Linked DNA regions of Exiguobacterium sibiricum 7-3. The main gene of each other region encodes a partner of the protein of the gene in region 2 in a complex. Links are inferred from orthologs where the notes say so. Each region holds a gene or a part of one and is shown on either strand. Other genes may lie near its edges.

The links.
Region 1: the proteins of gcvH (region 2) and P402_RS0112890 are in contact, whole or in part, in a crystal structure (PDB 3A7A), measured with the Escherichia coli proteins. The link is inferred for Exiguobacterium sibiricum 7-3 from one-to-one orthologs.

What each region holds. Positions count from the first base shown.
Region 1 is NZ_KK211190.1:2,291,700-2,299,892, forward strand. The notes cover bases 2,366-5,134. They hold P402_RS0112890 (lipoate--protein ligase), read right to left. Parts: upstream 4,361-5,134; coding sequence 3,371-4,360; downstream 2,366-3,370. Other genes in these bases: P402_RS0112885 (SDR family oxidoreductase), read right to left, coding at 2,432-3,319; P402_RS0112895 (DsbA family oxidoreductase), read right to left, coding at 4,391-5,074. Outside these bases: P402_RS17080 (hypothetical protein), read right to left, coding at 1-154; mgsA (methylglyoxal synthase), read right to left, coding at 252-686; P402_RS0112880 (fatty acid--CoA ligase family protein), read right to left, coding at 762-2,306; P402_RS0112900 (glycerol-3-phosphate dehydrogenase/oxidase), read right to left, coding at 5,212-6,867; glycerol kinase GlpK, read right to left, coding at 7,001-8,193. UniProt on the Escherichia coli protein: Catalyzes both the ATP-dependent activation of exogenously supplied lipoate to lipoyl-AMP and the transfer of the activated lipoyl onto the lipoyl domains of lipoate-dependent enzymes.
Region 2 is NZ_KK211190.1:711,298-719,628, reverse strand. The notes cover bases 3,415-6,321. They hold gcvH (glycine cleavage system protein GcvH), read right to left. Parts: upstream 5,107-6,321; coding sequence 4,723-5,106; downstream 3,415-4,722. Other genes in these bases: P402_RS0104555 (acyl-CoA dehydrogenase family protein), read right to left, coding at 6,093-6,321; P402_RS0104560 (DinB family protein), read right to left, coding at 5,561-6,016; P402_RS0104565 (arsenate reductase family protein), read right to left, coding at 5,171-5,524; P402_RS0104575 (thioredoxin family protein), read right to left, coding at 4,344-4,622; P402_RS0104580 (class I SAM-dependent methyltransferase), read right to left, coding at 3,415-3,797. Outside these bases: P402_RS0104600 (methionine ABC transporter ATP-binding protein), read right to left, coding at 1-365; P402_RS0104595 (bifunctional cystathionine gamma-lyase/homocysteine desulfhydrase), read right to left, coding at 612-1,778; P402_RS0104590 (PLP-dependent cysteine synthase family protein), read right to left, coding at 1,771-2,694; P402_RS0104585 (S-ribosylhomocysteine lyase), read right to left, coding at 2,691-3,155; more of P402_RS0104580, read right to left, coding at 3,159-3,414; more of P402_RS0104555, read right to left, coding at 6,322-7,877; P402_RS0104550 (acetyl-CoA C-acetyltransferase), read right to left, coding at 7,874-8,331. UniProt on the Escherichia coli protein: The glycine cleavage system catalyzes the degradation of glycine. The H protein shuttles the methylamine group of glycine from the P protein to the T protein.

The DNA.
Region 1 (8,193 bases), 1.6 Mb from region 2 along the record:
ATTTTACAAGGCGCAACGATGGATATGTCGCACGTTCTACATGTGTTTTTGTGTTTGCCGATACATGACGGCGTTCCGTTTTCACTACGTGTGTCAGGAACGTGGCACCGCCACCAAGTAAGACGGTTACACCAGCCATTAAAATAATCTCCATTGTTTTCGCCACCCTTTTCTATCGCAATTGATAATCAGTATCATCCTCAAGATGACTATATCATGCTTGATAGAAAATGAGAAGCATTCTCAGATAATTAATCGGTTAAAAATTTCCGTTGTTCTTCTTCATGACGTTTCCGAATGATATCACGCCATTGAAACGCTCCCTGTTCCAACCCATTAATCAAGATTTCGGCGGTTCCGACATTTGTCGCAAGTGGTAAATCATAGACGTCACACAATCGGATCAAAGCCGATACGTCCGGTTCATGCGGTTGGGCCGTCAGAGGATCCCGCAGAAAAATGACGATATCAATTTCTCCCCGAGCGACCATCGCTCCGATTTCCTGATCTCCTCCAAGCGGTCCCGATTTACAGCGGTGGACCGTTAATCCTGTTGCCTCCATGATTCGTTGTCCTGTCGTACCTGTGGCATATAAAGTATTTTTGTCAAAATAAGCTTCATACGCCCGTGTAAACATCATCATCTCGTCTTTTTTTTCATCATGTGCAATTAAAGCAATATTCATTTCCTCTCCCCCTCCTTACCTATATGCACGCAAAAAGAACTTCAGAAACCTGAAGTTCTTTTTGCTATATTTAAATTATGAATTGGTTGGTTGTTTTTTTAATACAGTCCGTAAAATCTTACCGGTTGTATTCCGTGGCAATTGATCAATGAATTCAATGCGTGTCGGGCACTTATACTTTGCGAGTGAAATGGCACAGAAATCGAGGACTTCCGTTTCGGTCAACGGTTCACGCAAGACAACAAACGCCTTCACTGCTTCGCCCATTTCTTCATCCGGTATACCGATGACAGCTGCTTCGACAATCGATGGATGTTGATATAAGATTTCCTCGACTTCACGGGGATAGACATTATATCCGCCGACGATAATCATATCTTTTTTCCGGTCGACGATATAAAAGTATCCATCCTCGTCTTGTCTTGCTAAATCACCGGTGTAGAGCCATCCTTCTTTTAGCGTCGCTTGTGTTTCTTCAGGCATTTTGTAGTATCCGGTCATGATGTTCGGACCACGCACGATCAATTCTCCGACTTGACCAATCGGAACTTCCTGTCCGAGCTCGTCGACGACCTTGTTTTCAACGTCGATGATCGAAGGTCCGATCGATCCTGGCTTTTGCACACCATCCAAAGGATTGAAACAGGTGACGGGAGAAGCTTCTGACAGACCGTATCCTTCAAGGATATGGCAGTTAAAGGTTTGGTCAAATGCTTGAAGCAACGGCACCGGTAAACTGGCTCCACCTGAAACGAACAACCGGATCGAGTCAAACGCACTTGTATATTCCGGATGCGCTTTTACTGTCTGTAACAGGAAGTTATACATCGTCGGTACACCAGCAAAAATCGTTACCTGTTCTTTTTTCGCCAGTTCAAACGTCTCCTGTGGTGAAAAACGAGAGGCGATGATAACCGTCGCCCCGTGTGCCAGTGACGCATTGACGACGACCGTCAAACAAAAGACATGAAACATCGGTAACACAGCGAGTGTCCGGTCCTGTTCCGAGACATGTAAGTATTCCCCGATGGAACGTGCATTGGAAGTCAGGTTTCGATGTGATAACATCGCTCCTTTTGGTTTCCCTGTCGTCCCGCTCGTATACAGGATGACGGCGGTCTCATCCATTTCATACGTCACTTCTTGAATCGGATGTTCAATCTCTAACCAACGTTCAAGCGTCGTGAACTGAACATTTCCAAGGTGTTCTTCAGGACCGACTTGACCGTTAAACGGAACGGAGACGACGACGGCAAGATGCGGTAAATGAACCAATCGCTCTTTTGCCGCTTCAACGAGAGGTGCGATTCCTAGAATTCCTTTGACATCCCCGTTCATTAAGATGTAACCGAGTTCATCCGGCGTATAGGTCGGATTGATCGGGATGGCAACCGCTCCCTGCTTCATGACAGCATAATAACCAATCAAGAAAGCCGGACTATTCCCAAGTATTAGAGCAACGTGATCCCCTTTTCGAATTCCATGTGACTCGAGTGCTCCGGCGGCCCGGTGAAACTTCTCAACAAATTCACGATAACTGACTGCGACATCTTCAAATACGTAGGCGATGCTATCCGGACGTTGCCGAGCCGTTTCTTCCACCGAATGAATCAATCCCATCATAACTAGCTTCCCCCTTCGAATGAATAACCGTTCATTTTTAATGCAAAAAAAATCCATACATGACGTGTCCGCCTGTATGGATAGTGTAGCATTTTATGGAAACGTTTTCACGTTCTTTCTTTTTAACCGTTAACGATGACGCCACCGTTTAGATGCAGGACTTGACCGGTCATATAACTTGAATCGTTACAAGCTAAGAAGACATAGGCTGAAGCCATTTCTGCCGGTTGTCCAGGACGATCCATAGGTGTATTTTTACCAAATGTTTTTACAGATTCATCAGGGAATGTATCTGTGATCAACGGTGTCCAAATCGGACCCGGTGCAACCGCATTGACACGGATTCCCTGTTTCGCAAGGTTCATCGACAGACTGCGTGTAAAGCTGACGATGGCTCCTTTTGTCGACGAATAATCGATTAACAGTGAGTTTCCTTCATACGCTGTCGAAGAAGTCGTATTGATGATGGCTGAGCCGAGCGTCAAGTGAGGTAAGGCGGCGCGTGCTAAACGCATCATTCCGAAAATATTCGTTTTGAATGTTTTTTCCATGGACTCATCCGTGATGTCGAGCAACGAATCTTCCGGTTTTTGCATACTGGCATTGTTGACGACGATATCAAGACGACCAAAACGGTCGATGGTTTTTTTGACGAGTTCTTCACAATAGGCACCGTCTCCGATGTCTCCTTGCGAAAGTAACACTTCGCCACCGAGTTCTTCGAGACGGGCTTTTGTTTCTTCGGCACCTTCTTTGTCGCCGTAAAACGCGATGACGATTTTAGCACCTTCTAATGTATAAGCAATCGAGATGGCCCGTCCAATTCCTGAATTCCCACCTGTCACGATTGCGACTTTCCCTTTTAATTTTCCGGCAGCACGGTAATCGTCCCGCTCATAATACGGCAACGGCTGTTGATCTTCCGTTTTCGGTAGTCCCTCGGAAACTTTTTCAAAATTGATGAAGTCGTTTAATGTACCCTCTAAAAAGTTATCTTTATTGTAGCCCATGAAAAAAGCTCCCCCTATGCAAGTTGATAGAGAGAGTTTTCCCAAAAAAGCTTATGCTAAAACGTCAAGCACTTCGTCCAGCTCCACGGCACCAAAATATTTCTTTAATTCGTACTGACTCAAGACTTCGCGTAACGAAGACCGGTCATACCGTTTTCCTTCTAATGCCCGGGCGATTTCTGACGCGTCCTCAACCCCGAAGAAGTCTCCGTAAATTTTCGCTTCCTCGATGATTCCTTTTTTCACATTCAACCGGAAATCAATCGTTCCGATCGGGAATCGTTTTTTATGGATCACATCAAACTTCGGTGATTTACCGAAATTCCAATCCCAATTTCCGTAACGTTCCGCTGAAATCGCATGAACTTTTGCCCAATCTTCATCCGTTAAGACGTAACGTTCCATCTCTTTTCCTTCATAAATCGATTCAAGGAGATGTTCGACGAATTCATCCATCGTCAATGGCTCTGTCAAAAATTCCGAAATGTTCGCGACCCGGCTGCGGACCGATTTGATTCCTTTTGAGCGCATTTTTTCTTCACTGACGACCAATGCATTGACGACTTCTTCAATGTTCGAATCAAGCATCAATGTACCATGGCTGAACATCCGGCCTTTTGTCGTAAACTGTGCGTTTCCGCTGATTTTACGGGTTCCGACATGAATGTCATTACGACCGGAAAGCTCTGCTTCGACACCCAATTTGTGCAGTGCTTTTACGACCGGCTCCGTGAATTTTTTATAGTTGTTGAATGAATCTCCATCATCTTTCGTCAGGAAACTGAAGTTCAGATTGCCGAGATCGTGGTAAACGGCACCGCCGCCTGACAGGCGACGAACCACATGAATCCCGTTTTCCTCAACGTATTTTAAGTTGACTTCCTCGTTCGTATTTTGGTTTTTACCGACGATAATCGACGGACCGTTGATGTAGAACAGGAAATAATCTTCTTCGCTGACATTTAAATTATTTAAAATAAAGTCCTCGACAGCAAGATTGATCCGTGCATCGTGGATATCTGGATGGAAAATGAATTTCATAAGTTTCATGTACTCCTTTAACAAGCAAATTTAGTTACAGCCGTCGACTCCGCAGGCATCACCTTCAGCTACGATTTCTACCTTTTGTTCCTGCTGCATCCGGTCCAACACTTGGCTGAAGGCTTCAACAGGCTGTGCTCCTGAAATCGCATACTTCCGGTCGAATACAAAGAACGGTACACCGGTCACACCTAGTTCACGAGCCATGTCTTCTTCTTGACGTACTTCATCAGAAGATTCGTCAGATGCGAGAAATGCCTCGACGGTTGCTGTCTCCAGTCCAGCTTCGGTCGCAATCCGCGTCAAAATCGAATCATCATTTAAATTTTCACCGTTCATGAAATAGGCTTGGAACAATCCTTCTGATACTTCATCCATTTTATCATGTTTTTTAGCGAGTTGAGTCAGGCGGTGAGCTTTAAATGTGTTTGCCGGAATGACACGATCCATTTCGTATGTCAGACCGTCTGTCTTCGCGGAATCAACGACTCCTTGTGACATTGATCGCGCTTGTTCAACGGATGTTCCGTACTTCGCCGCTAAAATTTCATACAGCCCCATCGTCGGTGTTTCAGGTGCTGCCGGGTCAAGCTCAAAACTTTTGAACTCTACCTCGACGTTCGTTGCACCATTTGCCTCAATTGCCTTTTCCAAACGTTTTTTACCGATATAACAAAACGGACATGCGTAATCTGACCAGACTTCTACTTTCATCTTGTTCCATCTCCTTCATATAGATATCATGTACGTTTAGCATAATCGCCCGAACGTTTGCTTGCAATGAATCTGATTTCATATGACAGCAAAAAACTCCTTTGCCGAAAGCAAAGGAGTTTTTGTCGAACAAGTATTTATTCTGTGACGAGTGCGTGAGCCGCATCCTCAATTTCGATATCGAGTTCTTTTGTATACTCTGCTGTTTGCGCAGGTGTCCAGTTCAAGTGACGAGCCATCTCTTTGATGACCGCTTCTTTATACTGACGTGCCCAAGCAATATCAAAGAAGACAGCGCCAGTACGTCGGATGAAGAAATCGATTGGACGTGCCACCATTTCGTGGTTGATTCCGTAATGAAGCTGTGCATAGACATCACGCGGTAATTCTGTTTCAGCCGCATCATACGCTGCCGCATATTCAAGAACGACCGGCACGTTTGAGCCATATCGTTTCGCAAGGAATAACACTTCTTCTGATGTTAATCCGTTTGCTGGTGCTTGTGATTTCAAGAACTTCGCGTATCCAGCTGCCCCTCCGACATGACCGCCTGAAATCGGCATGTTTTTTGTTGCACACCGTGCATAGGCACGGTTTGTTTCTTGTTTTAATAATTTGGCGACAAGGTCAACGACATGCTCACCCATTTTACGATAGCCAGTCAGTTTTCCGCCGGCAATCGTAATCAAACCGGATTCAGACTGCCATACTTCGTCTTTCCGCGAAATTTCAGACGGGTCTTTTCCTTGTTCATAAATCAATGGACGAACACCAGCCCAGCTTGATTCTACATCTTCCGCTGTCACTTTCACTTCAGGGAACATGTAATGAATCGCATCGAGGACATACTCTTGATCTTCGACTGTAAACTTCGGATGTGATGTGTCTTTGTCAAAGAACGTATCTGTTGTTCCAACATAAGCTTTTCCGTCGCGTGGAATGGCAAAAATCATCCGGCCATCCGGTGTATCAAAGTAGACTGCTTGTTTCAGCGGGAATTTTGACTGATCGATGACGACGTGAACCCCTTTTGTCAAACGCAGTTGTTTTCCGACTTTCGAACCGTCTTTTTCACGCAATTCATCGACCCAAGGACCGGTTGCATTCACGACTTTCTTCGCACGAATTTCATGTACGTCTCCTGTCGCGAGATCCGTCACACGCATTCCGACGACTTTTCCGTTTTCATACAGAATTTCTTCCGCTTTCGTGTAGTTGACGACACGTGCTCCGTGAGCAACTGCTTCTTTCATGACTTCGATCGTTAAACGGGCATCATCTGTCCGATACTCAACGTAGTAGCCGCCGCCTTTTAGACCGTCTTGTTTCACAAGCGGCTCTTTTGCCAATGTTTCTTTTGCCGACAACATCGAACGCCACTCTGAACGCTTAACGCCTGCCAAGAAATCATAAACACGTAACCCGATTGACGTACTGAACGGTCCGAACGTACCGCCTTTATGCATCGGTAACAACATCCATTCCGGTGTCGTAACGTGTGGTCCGTTTTCATAAACGATGGCCCGTTCTTTCCCGACTTCGGCAACCATTTGGATTTCGAATTGTTTCAAATAACGTAAACCACCATGAACCAATTTCGTTGAACGGCTTGACGTTCCCGCTGCAAAGTCTTGCATCTCAACGAGTCCAATCTTCATGCCACGTGACGCGGCATCAAGTGCGATCCCAGCTCCCGTGATTCCTCCACCTACGACAAGTAGATCAAGTTCTTCACGCGTTAATCGATTGTAGACCTCTGCACGGTTTTTGCTTGAAAATTGTTGGTTTGCCATGAATAGTTCCTCCTGTATGGGTTCGAAAAAAAAGAGACCACAACAAACAGACTGACGGTGTCAACTGTTGCTGTGGTCTCTCCATATTCTCCGACCGGTTTATTAACTTGTACCTAATATAACATATGTCACATCATTTAAACAACATCGCCGCTTGAACAGCTTTTTTCCATCCAGCGTAAAGATCTTCGCTCTCTGCTTCCGCCATATCCATCTCAAAGCGACGATCCATCTTCCAGTGGGCTGAAATCTGTTTTTGATTCTCAAAGAATCCAACAGCTAGTCCTGCAAGATATGCTGCCCCGAGGGCCGTCGTTTCATTAATTTCCGGACGCTCGACCGGTGCTTGGATGATATCACTCTGGAATTGCATGAGGAAATCATTTTTAACGGCACCACCATCGACACGTAAGGCAGACATTTCGATTCCGGAATCCTGTTCCATCGCTGTCAAGACGTCACGCGTCTGATATGCCAGCGATTCAAGTGTCGCCCGGATGAAGTGTTCTTTTTCCGTTCCCCGCGTCAGACCGAAGACTGCACCACGGACATCACTGTCCCAGTACGGTGTCCCGAGACCGACGAATGCAGGAACGACGTAGACCCCGTCTGAAGACGTCACACGCGTCGCGTAAGCTTCTGTTTCCTTCGCATCGTTAATCAGGCGAAGACCATCTCGTAACCATTGAATCGCTGAACCTGCCACAAAAATACTGCCTTCGAGCGCATACTGGACTTTTCCGTCGATTCCCCACGCAATCGTCGTCAAGAGACCGTGTTCCGATGTCACAGCTTTGTCGCCCGTATTCAGCAACATGAAACATCCTGTTCCGTATGTGTTTTTCGCCATTCCTTTTTCGAAACAAGCTTGACCGAATAAAGCGGCCTGTTGATCTCCGGCAGCTCCGGCAATCGGAACCGATTCACCGAAGAAGTGATAGCCAGCTGTATGCGCATAAACTTCAGAAGACGGACGGACTTCAGGAAGCATGGCTTTTGGAACATCGAGGAGCTGAAGTAATTCGTCATCCCATTTCAGCTCGTGGATGTTATACATCAACGTCCGGCTGGCATTGGAATAATCCGTGACATGGGCTTTACCGCCTGACAACTTCCAAATCAACCAGGTATCAATCGTTCCAAACAACAGTTCACCACGTTCTGCCCGTTCCCGGGAACCTTCAACGTGATCAAGAATCCACTTGACCTTCGTTCCGGAGAAATAGGCATCAATCAACAAACCTGTTTTTGCACGGAACAATTCGGCATGTCCTGCACTCCGTAACTCTTCACAAATTTCAGCTGTTTGTCTCGATTGCCAGACAA
Region 2 (8,331 bases):
GCGACCCGTTCTTTACGGCGTGCTTTCGGATAACCACCAAGTTCCAAAGGGAACATGATGTTTTCTTCAACCGTCCGCGACCAAAGCAGGTTAAAGTGCTGGAACACCATCGAGACGTTTTTCCGAACACCGCGTAATTCTTTTGGACGTAACGTCGTCATTTCGACTCCGTCGATTTGGATCGAGCCACTCGTCGGAGCTTCCAACATATTCAGCAATCGAATCAGCGTCGATTTCCCTGCTCCCGAATAACCGATTATTCCAAAAATTTCACCGCGCTCGATTGTTAAGTCGACATTGACGACGGCTTCAACCGATCCGCGCTTCGAGCGATAAATCTTTCCTACATCCTGTAAGCGAATCAATACTGTCCCTCCTAAACGTAAAAAAAAGTGCGCACGTTTTAGAGCAAACGCGCGCACTTTTTCAGTACACAAAACCATTTGCTCTCATCTTGCAGACATTCGTCTGCTGGAATTAGCACCACTTCGGAATAAATTCCGCGGTTGCCGGGTTTCATCGGGCCAGTCCCTCCACCACTCTCGATAAGAGTTATCGGTATTTAGTTATTTTTAATATAATCTGAATATTAGCAGGGCTTATTTTGCTTGTCAAACAGTTTTTTCTGAAACCGGCTGAAGCAGGCTGAAAGCACGTGCTAAATCTTCTTTCAAGTCTTCTGCATCCTCAAGTCCAACCGAAATCCGGACAAGACCATCCGTAATGCCGAGCTCAGCGCGACGTTCTGCCGGAATCGAGGCATGTGTCATGCGTGCCGGAACAGAAATCAAGCTTTCAACAGCTCCAAGACTCTCAGCCAACGTGAAGAAATGTGTCGCTTCGACGAGTTTCTCCGCGTTTTCCGCTGATCCGACATCAAAGCTGATCATGCCGCCAAAACCAGTCGCCTGTTTTTGTTGTGTCGCATGTCCCGGATGTGTTGGAAGTCCTGGGTAGAAGATGTTTGAGACGACGTCTTGTTCCTGTAAGAACTGAACGAGATCATGTGATGTTTCTTCGATTGCATCCATCCGGATACCAAGCGTCCGTAATCCACGGACGAGCAGGAAGCTGTCCTGCGGTCCAAGAATACCGCCGGTCGAGTTTTGGATGAAGTGAAGATCTTCTCCGAGCTCGTCGCTGTTGACGACGACGAGTCCAGCGACGACGTCCGAGTGACCGCCGATGTATTTTGTCGCGCTGTGCAGAACGATATCTGCACCGAGTGCGAGTGGTTGTTGCAAGTATGGTGTCGCGAATGTGTTATCGACGACGAGTTTCAGGTTATTGCGCTTCGCGATTTCAGCGACAGCCGCGATATCCGTGACTTTCAATAACGGGTTCGTTGGTGTTTCGACATACAACATCTTCGTGTTGTCTTGAACCGCGGCTTCCGTCGCGGCGAGATCCGTCGTATCGACGAATGTCACTTGGATGTTGAATTTCGGTAAGACACGTTGCATCAAACGGAACGTTCCGCCGTAGACGTCATCGGTCATGACGATATGGTCACCTGACTCAAGCAGGTTGAAAACCGCGTGAATCGCAGCCATTCCTGATCCGAAGGCAAAACCACGTGCGCCACCCTCGAGGTCGGCGATCAATCGTTCAATGCTCGTCCGTGTCGGGTTGGCTGTCCGCGAGTATTCGTAGCCTTCTTTTAATTGACCGATTTTCTCTTGTTTGTACGTACTTGTTTGATAGATCGGAGGTGTAACGGCACCTGTTGCTCGATCGACGCCTGTTCCTCCATGAATCAATGCTGTCTTTTTACGCATGTGTCTCGTCCACCTTTTCAAAGATTTGTTGGCTCAAATACCGCTCGGCACTGTCCGCGAAGACGGTGACGATGGTACTGCCGGGAAAACGGTTTGCCAGATCAAGCGCTGCTACGAGTGCCGCACCGGCTGAACTGCCGACGAGCAACCCTTCACGAGCCGCCAATTCATGGACTTTCGTGAATGCATCATGATCCGAAACCGTATGAATTTCATCTACTAAGTCGCGAGAGACGAGACTTGGCCATTTGGCCGTCCCGATGCCTTCCGTCTTGTGCGGTCCGGCTGGTCCCCCATTGAGGACGGAGCCTTCCGGTTCGACGATTGCACCTTTCGTCCCGAGACGTTCTTTTAAATAAGCCGCTGTTCCGGCAAACGTTCCACCTGATCCGCATCCGGCAACGAACCAATCAATCTGATCCAGTTCCGCCATCAGCTCAGGACCAAGTGTCCGCTGATACGTAACCGGATTTTCTTCGTTTTCGAATTGAAGCGGAACATAACTGTTAGGAATCGTTTGTCCGAGTTCTTTTGCTTTATCGATCGCACCCTGCATATCGAGCTCAGTCGGTGTGTTGACGACAGTCGCGCCGAGTGCCCGCATCAACGTCTGTTTCTCCTGGCTGAACTTTTCCGGAACGACACAGATGACCTCTAGATCATATTTTTTGGCGGCGAGCGCCAAACCGATGCCGGTATTCCCGGCTGTCGGTTCGATGATCGTTCCACCTGGTGTCACATATCCTTGTTCGATTGCGGCATCAACGAGTTGAATGCCAAGGCGGTCTTTGACGCTGCCCCCAGGGTTCATCCATTCGAGCTTCGCCAAAATCCGCGTACCAGCAGGCAAATCGAATGAAGTAATCTCGTAAAGCGGCGTATTTCCGACGAGGTCGCGAACTGACTTCGCAATCATCCGAAGACGATGTCCCATTCATCACGACCGGCAAGCATTTTCTCGGCATAGTGCTTCGCTCCTTTAAGGTCGTGGGCGCTTGCGAATCCGCATTGGACTTCGTTTTGCGCTGGAATTTCTTCTGCTGCTAAGACGTCTTGTAATGTCTTCTCAACGAGTTCGCTCATTTTTTCGACAGAATCAAAGTTCATCATCGCCATGTAGAAACCTGTTTGGCAACCCATTGGCGAGACATCGATGACATCATCCGAATAGTTACGGATGTTTTCTGCCAGTAAATGTTCCAGTGTGTGCATCGCACGCATCGGCATTTGCTCGACGTTTGGTTGTGTGAAACGAATGTCGTATTTGACGACTTGGTCAACTTTTCCGTCTTTGTAACCGGCAACGCGAATATATGGTGCTTTGACTTTCGTATGATCCAAGTTAAAGCTTTCTACGTTCATTTTTTTAAGTGTCATGATTTATTCCCCCATTTTCTCGGCTTCTACGAGCCAGACGAAGTGATTGTATTGTGTGAATGTCACGTCAAATCCACGTGACGCAAAAATTTGTTCCATGACCGGAATCAGTGGATAAAACTCACGTTCCAAGTCTTCTGCCAAACCGTTAAATCCTTGTGCTTTCGCTTCAGCGATCGTCTGCAAACGCGCTTCTTCCGATACGAACATCGTGTCGGCGTAGACGATTTTTCCGTCTTCCGGCAAAATCTTCGCCATCAGATCAACTGCTTCTCCCTTTTCCTCATCCGTCAGATGATGAAACGCATAGGTCGAAACAAAACTTTTCGCATGGTCTGCCGTAAAGGACAGGAAGTGTCCGTCCTGTACAGGTAACGTCGGAATCTTATCGATGAGGATTTCCCGCATTTCCGGGCTCGGTTCCACCGCCAAAACGTCTTGATGCCGATCGAGCAACCGTTGGGTCAGGTTCCCTGTTCCAGCCCCGAACTCGACGACCGGTGAGATCGCTTTTGTTGCCACCGTATCTAATATTTCTTCATAACGACGAAAGACTTCTTTGTACTCCGGATCGTGCCCCGTAACCGTGTCGTCGTATGTTGACGCCCACTCTGTAAATACATCCATAAAACGTACTGTCATGCCTGTTCGTCCTCCGTATCTCTTTTTAATTCCGACTAATCGGATATGAATTAAAGTAATTTACCTTAATCGCATTGTAGCAGGGTCATTTCTGATTGGCAAGACGACTGCTCGAAAATCTTTCGAAAACAAAAAAAAGGCGCTGCCGGAGAACCGGCAACACGAATAATGTGGTTAGAAACACTACGAAGGAAAACCCAGCCCTGACACGAACTTCTTCGTTCGTCGTACCAGAGGACGGCGCCCTTTCGACATATAAACCAAACTGTCCTCGCATTCAGATTACCTGCTCCAATCCTGGATGGTCTTTTTGGGCCGCTTCGTCTTTGGGGGACGACTTAAGGGGAGACAAACAAACAACCTAGGATTTTGTTGAGCGGTTCTGTCATGAAAAGAAACAGCCGATTTACATCTCTGCCAGACTTCCTATAAAGTATTTCTAGAAGTTGATATGAATATACCATTCATAATTTAGCATTGTCAATCAATTATTGTAAATATTCCGACAATTTAGCGTAAAGAGAAATCTTTTTTTGATTCCTCTTCTTATTCGGTACAAAACGCAAAGACATTTTGAACCGATTGGAAGGCATAAAGCCTTGATACGACTCGATTATCCTCGATTTTTAATAAAGCGGGAACACTCATGACCTGGGCTTGTTCCAAAAACTCCGGAATGAAATTTCCATTCGCTTGTTGAATCCATTCCCCGTCTTTTGTCGCTTCGACAATCGTAAGCATCCGGCTTGCGATGGCACACGTCCCACACATCGGTGCATAGACATACAAAAAACCGTTTTCTGGTACTGCTATGACTTCCTTCATTAATCCTGTCCTCCCTTCCTATTTCTTATCTTGTGCCAGTATACAGAAAAAAAGACGACGAGGAAACGAAATCGTTTCCTTGTCATCTTTTCGTTAAGTATTACTCGTTGATCATTGATTTGTAAGCAGCAGCGTCCATCAATGCTTCGACTTGTGCTTCGTCTGCGATCTCGATATCGACCATCCAAGCACCTTCGAATGGTGATTCGTTAACGAGTTCCGGGGAATCTGACAGTGATTCATTGATGGCAACGACTTTCCCTGAAATCGGTGCGTACAATTCGGATACCGTTTTAACAGATTCGACTGAACCAAACGGCTCGTTTGCCGAAATCGTATCGCCGACTTCTGGCAGTTCAACGAAGACGATATCGCCAAGTTCATGTTGCGCGAAATCCGTAATACCGATTCGTGCCTTGTTTCCTGTTACTTCGACCCATTCATGCTCTTCCGAATAACGTAGATTGTCTTTGACTTGACTCATTTGCGATTCCCCCTGTGATCTATAGTGGACTAACGCATTCAGTATACCAAATGAACTAGCCTTCTTAATACCATTTTCCGTGATAGAGTTCTTCTTTGAATCCAATCGTCACGTCTTTCCCGTCTGTTACGATCGGTCGTTTGAGCAACATGCCGTCACTCGCGAGCAATTCATATTGCTCCTGTTCCGACAGATTCGGCAGGCGGTCCTTGATGCCTTGCGAACGGTACGATTGACCACTCGTGTTAAAAAACTTCTTCAATGGCTCGCCACTCTTTTGATGAAGTGCCTGAATCGTCTCGGCACTTGGTGTCTCCTCGACGATGTGTTTATAATCGACCTCGACGCCATTTGCCTCAAGTGCCTTTTTTGCTTTGACACACGTACTGCATTTTGGATAGCCATACATAGTTACCATCTTTTCCTCACCTCTGTCTTCAGACTAGCAGATTGGTCAGCCCCGTTTCAAGCGGGCAAGCGCTGCATCGATTTGATCTTGATGATGGTGATCGTGTGCAATGAAGGAGGCGACAAACGATTTCGGCCGGAATGTGCCTTCATACGTCCGTTCATATTGCTCGTCCGTCAACCGATCGAGCTGCGCGATCAATTCCTGCCGCACGGCAATCGCTTTTCTCAACAAGGCGAGTGCATCGATGTGATGGGCATATTCGACCGCCAGACGATTGAACTCATCGTAGTCGGTTTCAACCAGCGTCAACGGTTCATCCGGTAATTTCGACACCGCATGATCGAGGTAATACCGATCCCATAAAAACAGATGACTGACACATTCCTGGATCGTCCATTTATCGATTGCGAGCGGCAACCGCCATTCTTCATCCGAAAGCCGCTCCAACGATTTATAGTAATCGACGGCAAATTGAAGTTCTGTTACGTCTTGTCGCATGCCTGCTCCCTCCTTCAATGTAAAAAATTCGCCTTTACAGAGATTTTCCCTGCAAAGGCGAATCGGTAAACCTGACTTAGACAGTATATTTGTTGGCTTCGATCAAGCGTTTCGCAATCAGACGTTTTGTTCCGATCGAGTTGATTGGCTGGTACCGGCTGAACTTCTTCAGTGCCGAGAGCAACATCCGTAACTCGTCGCCGCTTGCTGCCGCGTACAATGTTTCCTTCGCGTCCCGCTCAACGCCTTCAAACGCTTGTTGTGCAAAGACCTCCGTATAACGGATTTTCAGTTCGTTCTTCTCGACGCCTTTTGCAGCAATCGCTTTTTCCGTCCGGACGATCGCCGACTCCAGCGCATAGATTGCACTCATGATGTCAGCCGTGTTCGCGAGGATTTCCTGCTCGCCTTGGAGCTTGTCCTGATACTTCTGAACGGCCGTTCCAGCCGTCAGCAGGAAGATCTTTTTCATCATCGCAAGCAAATGACGTTCACGGTCAAGAGGTTCCGATCCGACTTCCGTCGGCATGAAGCTCATGACTTCCTGTTGCAGACGTTGCGCTTCTGCGAGGAGCGGTAAGTCGCCTTTCATTGCTTTCTTCAGCAACGTGCCCGGTACGAGCAGACGGTTGATTTCGTTTGTTCCTTCGAAGATCCGGTTGATCCGTGAATCACGGTACATGTTCTCGACTTCGTATTCGGCCATGAAGCCGTAACCACCGTGAATCTGGACCGCTTCGTCGATGACATAATCAAACGTTTCCGAAGCGAAGACTTTGTTCATTGAGCATTCAATCGCGTATTCGGCAATCGCATCCGCGATTTTCTTGCCGTCTTTGCTCTCTTCTTCCGACAACTGATCGAGACTGTCCTGGAACAATCCGCCTGTCCGATAGACCGAACTTTCCATCGCATAAGTCTGCGCCGACATCGTCGCCAGCTTTTCCTGAATCAATGGGAACGAGCTGATTGGTGTTTTGAATTGTTTGCGTTCGTTCGCATACTGGACCGCAAGATCAATCGCACGTTTTGATGAACCGACCGCACCGACCGCTAATTTATAACGACCGACGTTCAAGATGTTAAAGGCGATGACGTGTCCGCGACCGATTTCACCAAGGACGTTTTCAACCGGCACTTCCGCATCTTGTAAGATTAGCGTCCGTGTTGACGATCCTTTGATCCCCATCTTTTGTTCTTCGAGTCCGGTTGAGACACCTGGATACTCGCCTTCGACGAGGAACGCCGTAAATTTATCACCGTCGATTTTTGCGTAGACGACGAACAGACTGGCGAAGCCGGCGTTCGTGATCCATTGTTTTTCCCCGTTCAAGATATAGTGCGTTCCGGCTTCATTCAAGACTGCCGTTGTCTTCGCACCGAGGGCATCCGAGCCTGAGCCCGGTTCTGTCAACGCGTAAGACGCGATCCATTCACCGGAAGACAGTTTCGGGAGATATTTTTGTTTTTGTTCTTCGTTCCCGAAGAAGACGATTGGCAATGAACCAATCCCGACGTGGGCACCATAACTGAGGGCAAACGAGCGACCACGGGCAAACTTCTCCGTGATGATTGAAGACGAAATTTTATCCATCTGATAGCCGCCGTATGCTTCCGGGACATCAGCACCGAGCAAGCCGAGCTCGCCTGCTTCGCGCAGGAGACCGACCGACAATTCGAACTCATGTTTTTCAATCCGGTCAAGAACCGGTACGACACGGTCTTCGACGAACTTCGCCGTCATGTCACCAATCATTTTGTGTTCTTCCGAAAAATCTTCCGGTGTAAAGAGACGATCCGCTTGTAACTCATCCAGTACAAAACTTCCACCTTTAATCAATTCGTTTGTTGTTTGGCTCATTGTCCTGTTCCTCCTTCAACTAGTTCGAATACACCGGCAGCACCCATGCCGCCGCCAATACACATCGAGACGACGCCGTATTGGACGTTCCGTCGTTTCATTTCATGCAAAAGTGTTAACGTCAGTTTCGTTCCTGTACAACCGAGCGGATGACCGAGCGCAATCGCGCCGCCGTTGACGTTGACGATGTCTTCGTTCAGTCCGAGTTCCCGGATGACACCGAGTGACTGGGATGCAAAGGCTTCGTTTAATTCAATCAATCCGACATCTTCGAGCGTGATGCCAGCGAGTTCAAGTGCCTTTGGAATCGCGACGACCGGTCCGATTCCCATGACTTCCGGACGGACACCACCGACGGCAAACGATTTGAACTTTCCGAGAATCGGCAGTCCTTGGCGTTCCGCTTCTTCGCGTTCCATGATCAAGACGGCAGCAGCACCGTCTGATGTCTGAG